Regions from separate parts of the Streptomyces sp. NBC_00631 genome, predicted to be linked through region 1. Evidence: riboswitches for the same ligand, from Rfam matches in the RefSeq annotation. Region 1 holds a riboswitch; the other holds the start of a gene.
The links. A riboswitch is a leader RNA that binds a small molecule or an ion and turns the genes downstream of it on or off. The one in region 1 is predicted to bind S-adenosylmethionine.
Positions count from the first base shown of each region.

Region 2: another riboswitch for S-adenosylmethionine. It lies ahead of OHB00_RS14495 (aminotransferase class V-fold PLP-dependent enzyme); the one in region 1 lies ahead of thrC (threonine synthase).

Region 1 covers NZ_CP107734.1:5,143,173-5,146,553, forward strand. Annotated here, with positions in the region: gene OHB00_RS23480 (MoaD/ThiS family protein) at 1-247, opposite strand, end outside; gene thrC (threonine synthase) at 291-1,574, opposite strand; SAM riboswitch class I at 1,593-1,754, opposite strand; gene OHB00_RS23490 (glucosyl-3-phosphoglycerate synthase) at 1,912-2,856, shown strand; gene OHB00_RS23495 (trehalose-6-phosphate synthase) at 2,976-3,381, shown strand, end outside.
Region 2 covers NZ_CP107734.1:3,158,331-3,161,711, reverse strand. Annotated here, with positions in the region: gene OHB00_RS14505 (cytochrome bc complex cytochrome b subunit) at 1-257, shown strand, start outside; gene trpD (anthranilate phosphoribosyltransferase) at 391-1,455, shown strand; SAM riboswitch class IV at 1,710-1,826, shown strand; gene OHB00_RS14495 (aminotransferase class V-fold PLP-dependent enzyme) at 1,987-3,366, shown strand.

The sequences.
Region 1 (3,381 bases):
AGACACCGACCCCGTCCGGGGTGGCGGTCTCCAGGCCCTGCTCGAACCGCACGTCGTCGTCGTTGACGTACACATTCACGAAACGGCGCAGCTTGCCCTGGTCGTCGAGGACGCGCGCGGAGATCCCGGTGTGGTTCTTCTCCAGGTCGGAGATGACCTCGCCGAGGGTGGCGCCTTCGGCGGTGACTTCGGCCTGGCCGCCGGTGTAGGTGCGCAGGATGGTGGGGATGCGAACGGTGACGCTCACGTTTTTACCTCCGGTCTGGGCAACGCCCTATTTCTCAGGGGACTCAGGCGAGCCCGGCCTCACGGAAAGACTCCAGATTCGGGCGAATGGTCGCGGTGAGTCCGGTTCCCGCAACCGCGTCCAGCGTCTTCAGTCCATCACCGGTGTTGAGTACAACGACCGACTTCGCCGGATCAATCAACCCATTCTCAATGAGCTTTTTGGTGACTCCAACCGTCACTCCGCCGGCGGTTTCCGCGAAGATTCCCTCGGTCCGCGCAAGGAGCTTGATGGCGTCGACGACCTGCTCGTCGGTGACGTCCTCCACGGCACCGCCGGTGCGGCGCGCGATGTCGAGGACGTACGGGCCGTCGGCCGGGTTGCCGATGGCGAGGGACTTGGCGATGGTGTTCGGCTTCTGCGGCCGCACCACGTCGTGGCCCTCCTTGTAGGCCACCGACACCGGCGAGCACCCCTCGGCCTGCGCACCGAAGATCTTGTACGGCTTGTCCTCGACGAGCCCGAGCTTGATCAGCTCCCGCAGCCCCTTGTCGATCTTCGTGAGCTGCGAGCCGGACGCGATCGGGATGACCAGCTGGTCCGGGATCTGCCAGCCGAGCTGCTCGCAGATCTCGTACGCCAGGGTCTTGGAGCCCTCCGCGTAGTACGGCCGCAGGTTGACGTTGACGAAGCCCCAGCCCTCGCCTGCCGAGTCGCCGATCAGCTCGGAGCAGAAACGGTTCACGTCGTCGTAGTTGCCCTCGATGCCGACGAGCTCGCCGCCGTAGATCGCGGCCATGACGACCTTGCCCTGCTCCAGGTCGTGCGGGATGAAGACGCAGGAGCGGAAGCCGGCCCGGGCGGCGGCGGCGCCGACCGCCCCGGCCAGGTTGCCGGTGGAGGAGCAGGAGAGGGTGGTGTAGCCGAAGGCACGGGCGGCCTCGACGGCCTGGGCGACGACGCGGTCCTTGAAGGAGTGCGTCGGGTTGCCGGAGTCGTCCTTCACGTACAGCCCGCCGGTCACCCCGAGCTCACGGGCGAGGTTGTCGGCCTTGACGAGCTTGGTCCAGCCGGGGTTGATGTTCGGCTTGGTCGCCACGTCCGCGGGGACGGGCAGCAGCGGCGCGTAGCGCCAGATGTTCGCGGGACCCGCTTCGATCCGCTTGCGGAGCTCCTCGGTGTCGTAGGCCGAGAAGTCGTACGAGATCTCCAGCGGGCCGAAACACTCCTCGCAGGCGAACACCGGGCCGAGCGGCACCCGGTGACTGCACTCGCGGCAGCTGAGGGCAGCGGCGGGGCCGAGGTCGACGGTGGAATCCGTGGTGCTTGCAACAGTCTGCACAGCCATGTGAGGCGAGGCCCTTTCTCCTCATCTTCCTCACGACGCATCTCGCCGTGAGACGGATTTGGCACCTTCCCTAGCCGGGAGCCTCGCGGGCGATCGACACTGATCGGCGATCTACGAGAACCGACTGGAGGGTTGCCGGGGCTTCATCGGGCCGTATCCCTCTGCCCCTCTGGATGAGCTGTATGCGGTTGTCAACGGCCGGTGACCCCAGGACATGCGATGGTCATCGGCGTTGTTCAAGACTGTAACCGAAGGCCAGGACAGTTGAGAGAGTCGTCCGAACCGCGAGATGGATCACACCTCGTCGTGTGACCGTGACAGTGAGGAGCCGCTGACCGTGCTGGAAGAAGTCGAGCGCTGGCTGGCCACCCGCTCCTGGTCCGTATCCGATCGTCCCCTGCACCGGGTCATGGCCGCCAAACGGTCCTCCGGGCAGACGGTCAGCGTCGTGCTGCCCGCGCTCAACGAGGAGGAGACCGTCGGCGACATCGTCGCGATCATCCGCCACGACCTCATGCAGCAGGTGCCGCTCGTCGACGAGATAGTGGTCGTCGACTCCGGCTCCACCGACCGCACCGCAGCCGTCGCCGCGGCGGCCGGCGCCCGCGTCGTGCACCGCGACGCGATCCTGCCCCGCATCCCCGCCGTGCCCGGCAAGGGCGAGGTCCTCTGGCGCTCCCTCCTGGTCACCACCGGGGACATCGTCTGCTTCATCGACGCCGACCTGCGGGAGTTCTCCTCCGACTTCGTCGCCGGCATCGTCGGCCCGCTCCTCACCGACCCGGACGTGGACCTGGTCAAGGCGATGTACGACCGTCCGCTCGGCGGCGCCGCCGGACAGGGCGGCCGGGTCACCGAACTGATGGCCCGCCCGCTGCTGAACATGCACTGGCCGCAGCTGGCCGGTTTCGTCCAGCCGCTCGGCGGCGAGTACGCGGCCCGGCGCTCCCTGCTGGAACAGCTCCCCTTCCCGGTCGGCTACGGCGTGGAGCTCGGCATGCTGGTCGACGCCCTGCACCTGGTGGGCCTCGACGCCCTCGCCCAGGTCGATGTCGGGGTCCGCAAACACCGCCACCAGGACGGCCAGGCCCTCGGCCGGATGTCCGCCGCGATCTACCGCACCGCCCAGCTGCGGCTGGCCCGCGGCCACCTGATCCGCCCCTCCCTCACCCAGTTCGAAAGGGGCGAGGACGGCTTCGAACCGCGCACGTACTCCGTGGACACGGAGGAACGGCCGCCGATGGTGGAGATCACGGAGTACGCCGAGCGCCGGGTGGCGTGACGTCATGGCCGACGTCGTGGCGTGACTTCGCCGTACGGCCGTATACGGCGGCGCGTCGGGCGCGGCCGTACGTTTGAGCGTTTACGGGCCGGGCTAGGTTCAGGCGTATGGCTTCTCCCATGGCTTCCACCGGCGGTGCCGAGGTGCTGGTCGCCTCGAACCGCGGCCCGGTCTCGTACGAGCTGCGCGAAGACGGTTCCCTGCACGCCAGACGGGGCGGTGGCGGGCTGGTCTCGGGGCTTTCGGCCATCGGGCCGGACGCGAACGCGGTGTGGGTGTGCGCGGCGCTGAGCGGCGGCGACCGGGAGGCGGTGCGGCGGGCCGAGGGCGGCCGGCTGCCGGCCGGGGACACCGGCGGGCAGCAGGTCCGGATGCTCGACATCGACGCGGACGTGTTCTCCGACGCGTACAACGGCATCGCGAACTCGGTGCTGTGGTTCGTCCACCACATGCTCTACCAGACCCCGCTGGAGCCCGTCTTCGACGCGGAGTTCCGGCGGCAGTGGGCGTCGTACCAGGCCTACA
Region 2 (3,381 bases), 2.0 Mb from region 1:
GGCTGCCGCACGGTGAGTTCATCGAGGTCCACGAGCCGCTCTCGCAGGAGCAGCTGCACACCCTCACGGCGCACCACCAGTACGAGCCGGCCCAGGTCGGCCCGGCGGTCGACGAGAACGGTGTCGAGCGCAAGATCAAGGGCTCCGAGAAGCTCCGCGCCAAGCTGAGCAACGCCTACTACGGCGAGGACAACCAGATCCCGAAGCCGACCGTCGAGGAGTACAAGGAGATCACGAGCGGCCACGGCCACCACTGATCCGCGGCGTCGCCACGCCACAGCCGAAGGGCCCCCGTCCGGGGTACGGACGGGGGCCCTTCGCCGTGCCCGGAGCTGGATAGGGTAGGCCTGGAGAACCTCCCTTTCCCGTACGACGATCAGGAGCGGCCTTATGAGCGCTGTGACCCCCGCTGGAGGCGACACCGCGGCGGGCCGTTCCTGGCCCGAGGTGCTGAACGCGCTGCTGTACGGCCAGGACCAGAGCGCCGACGCGACGGCCTGGGCGATGGACCAGGTCATGCGCGGCCAGGCCACCGACGCCCAGATCGCGGGCTTCGTCGTCGCCCTGCGGGCCAAGGGCGAGACCGTCGAGGAGATCAACGGGCTCGTCCGCACGATGTACGAGCACGCCAACGTCATCGAGGTGCCGGGCCGCACGGTCGACATCGTCGGGACGGGCGGCGACGGCGCGAAGACGGTGAACATCTCCACGATGTCGGCGCTGGTGGTGGCCGGCACCGGGGCGAAGGTCGTCAAGCACGGCAACCGCGCGGCCTCCTCCGCGTCCGGTGCCTCGGACGTCCTGGAGAAGCTCGGCGTCAACCTCGACCTGACCCCGCAGCGGGTCGCCGAGGTCGCCGACGAGGCCGGCATCACCTTCTGCTTCGCCATCAAGTTCCACCCCGCGCTGCGTCACGCGGGCGCCGCGCGCGGCCAGTTGGGCATCCGCACGGTCTTCAACATCCTCGGCCCGCTGACCAACCCCGCGAAGGTCCGGGCCCAGGCGGTCGGTGTCGCGGACCCGCGTATGGCACCGGTCGTCGCGGCCGTCTTCGCGGAGCGCGGCAACTCCTCCCTGGTCTTCCGTGGCGACGACGGCCTCGACGAACTGACGACGACCGCCACGTCCCACGTCTGGACCGTCCGCGACGGCAAGGTCACCGAGGAGACCTTCGACCCCCGGGACGTCGGCATCGACCTGGTCCCCGTGGAGGCCCTGCGGGGCGGCGACCCGTCGTACAACGCGGAGGTCGCCCGCAGGCTCCTGGACGGCGAGACGGGCCCGGTACGGGACGCGGTGCTGCTCAATTCGGCGGCGGCCCTGGTGGCCTTGGACCCGGGTCCGGGCACGCTGGCCGAACAGCTCCGGGCCGGCATGTCCAGAGCGGCCGAGTCCATCGACTCGGGTTCGGCCAAGCGGGTGCTGGAACGCTGGGCGGCGGCGACGAACAAGTAGGGGCGGCGCCGTCAGGGGGCTGAGGCGCGGTACGGCACCGCCGGACCGCGCCGTCGTGGCTGGCCGCCGTTGCGGCGGAGAAGGAAACCCGGCGCCGGTGCCGATGAAATCGGCCGGCGTGCACCTTCCTTCTCCGCCGCAACGGTGCGCAACCACACGCGGCCTTCCCGGCGGTGCCGAACCGTCCTCGCCCCCATCCCGTCATCCGGACAGGAGTTGCGCGGCGGCGATCATCTCACTTACGTTTCTTCCCAGGTCATGAGTGACAGTCATGAGGCCCCGGCCGACTGTCCGGCAACCCTCCGTCCGTGGCGGGGTGCCCCGGGTGAGGACCAGGCCGTGGGCAGTGAGGTCCACGGCAAGCGCGGACCCCTCGCACACCAGGGGTCCTGGTCGTCGAGGAGCCTTCCGTGAGCAAGCGAATGCGATAGGGCCGCAGAGCCCCGCCTCCGCATCCCCCTTTTCCCCTGCCGCTGCTTGAGCGCATCCGCTCGCACGGCGGATTTCACCTGCTCACACGGGAGTTCACCCATGTCCGTCTCCACCGCTGCCGCCGCCCGGTCCGTTTGTGCCCCGCTGCCCGTTCTGGGCCGGGACGTCACCGTCCCGCTCGTCACCGGCGGCGAGGTCACCTACGCCGCCCTCGACTACGCGGCCAGTGCCCCCGCCCTCCAGCGGGTCTGGGACGACGTGGCGGCGTACGCCCCCTACTACGGCAGCGTCCACCGCGGTGCCGGCTACCTCTCCCAGCTCTCCACGGACCTCTTCGAGAACGCCCGCCGGACCGTCGCCGAGTTCCTCGACTGCCGCCCCGACGACCAGCTGATCTTCACCCGCTCCACGACGGACTCCCTGAACCTCCTGGCCCGCACCCTGCCCGCGGACTGCCAGGTCTTCGTCTTCGAGACCGAACACCACGCCTCCCTGCTGCCCTGGCAGGACACCCGGGTCACCTACCTCGACGCCCCGCGCACCCCGCAGCAGGCCGTGGCGACCCTGGAGCAGGCCCTCGCCGACCGTACCGCGCCGATCGAAGGGGGCTACGGCCCGGCCCTGGTCTGTGTCACCGGCGCCTCCAACGTCACCGGCGAGCTGTGGCCGGTGCGCGAACTGGCCGCCACCGCACACGCCCACGGCGCCCGGATCGTCCTGGACGCCGCCCAGCTGGCCCCGCACCACCCCGTCTCCGTCCGGGACCTGGACGTCGACTGGGTCGCCTTCTCCGGTCACAAGCTGTACGCCCCCTTCGGCGCCGGCGTCCTGGCCGGCCGCGCCGACTGGCTGCAGGCCGCCGAGCCCTACCTCGCGGGCGGCGGCGCCAGCCGCAAGGTCACCCGGCGCGAGGACGGGGGAGTGGCCGTCGAGTGGCACGAGAGCGCCGCGCGGCACGAGGCCGGGTCGCCCAACGTCATCGGCGCCTACTCCATCGCCTCCGCCTGCAAGGCGCTGACCGAGGCGGGCTGGGACACCCTGGTCGCCCGGGAGGAGCACCTGATCGCCGAGGTCCGCGCGGGCCTCGCCGAGGTCCCCGAGGTCAAGGTCCTCTCCCTCTTCGGCGACGACGCCCCGCGCGTCGGCGTGATCAGCTTCGTGGTGGAGGGCTGGAACAGCTCCCACTTCGCCGCCGCCCTCTCCGCCGAGTACGGCATCGGCGTCCGCGACGGCCTCTTCTGCGCCCACCCGCTGGTCAGGACCCTGCTGGGCTCCGACCCCCAGACCCAGGGCGAGTGCGGAGCGCCGGAGGCGGCACCGGGCGAGAAGTCCCTCAACGCCATCCGGGTGAGCTTCGGGGCGGGAACGCCGGACGAGCACGTGGAGCGCTTTGTGACGGCGGTACGGGAGCTGGTGACCGACGGCGCCAAGTGGACGTACCGCACGGAGGACGGCCGCTGCGTCCCGGCGGTGAGCTGACCTACCTGTTTTTTT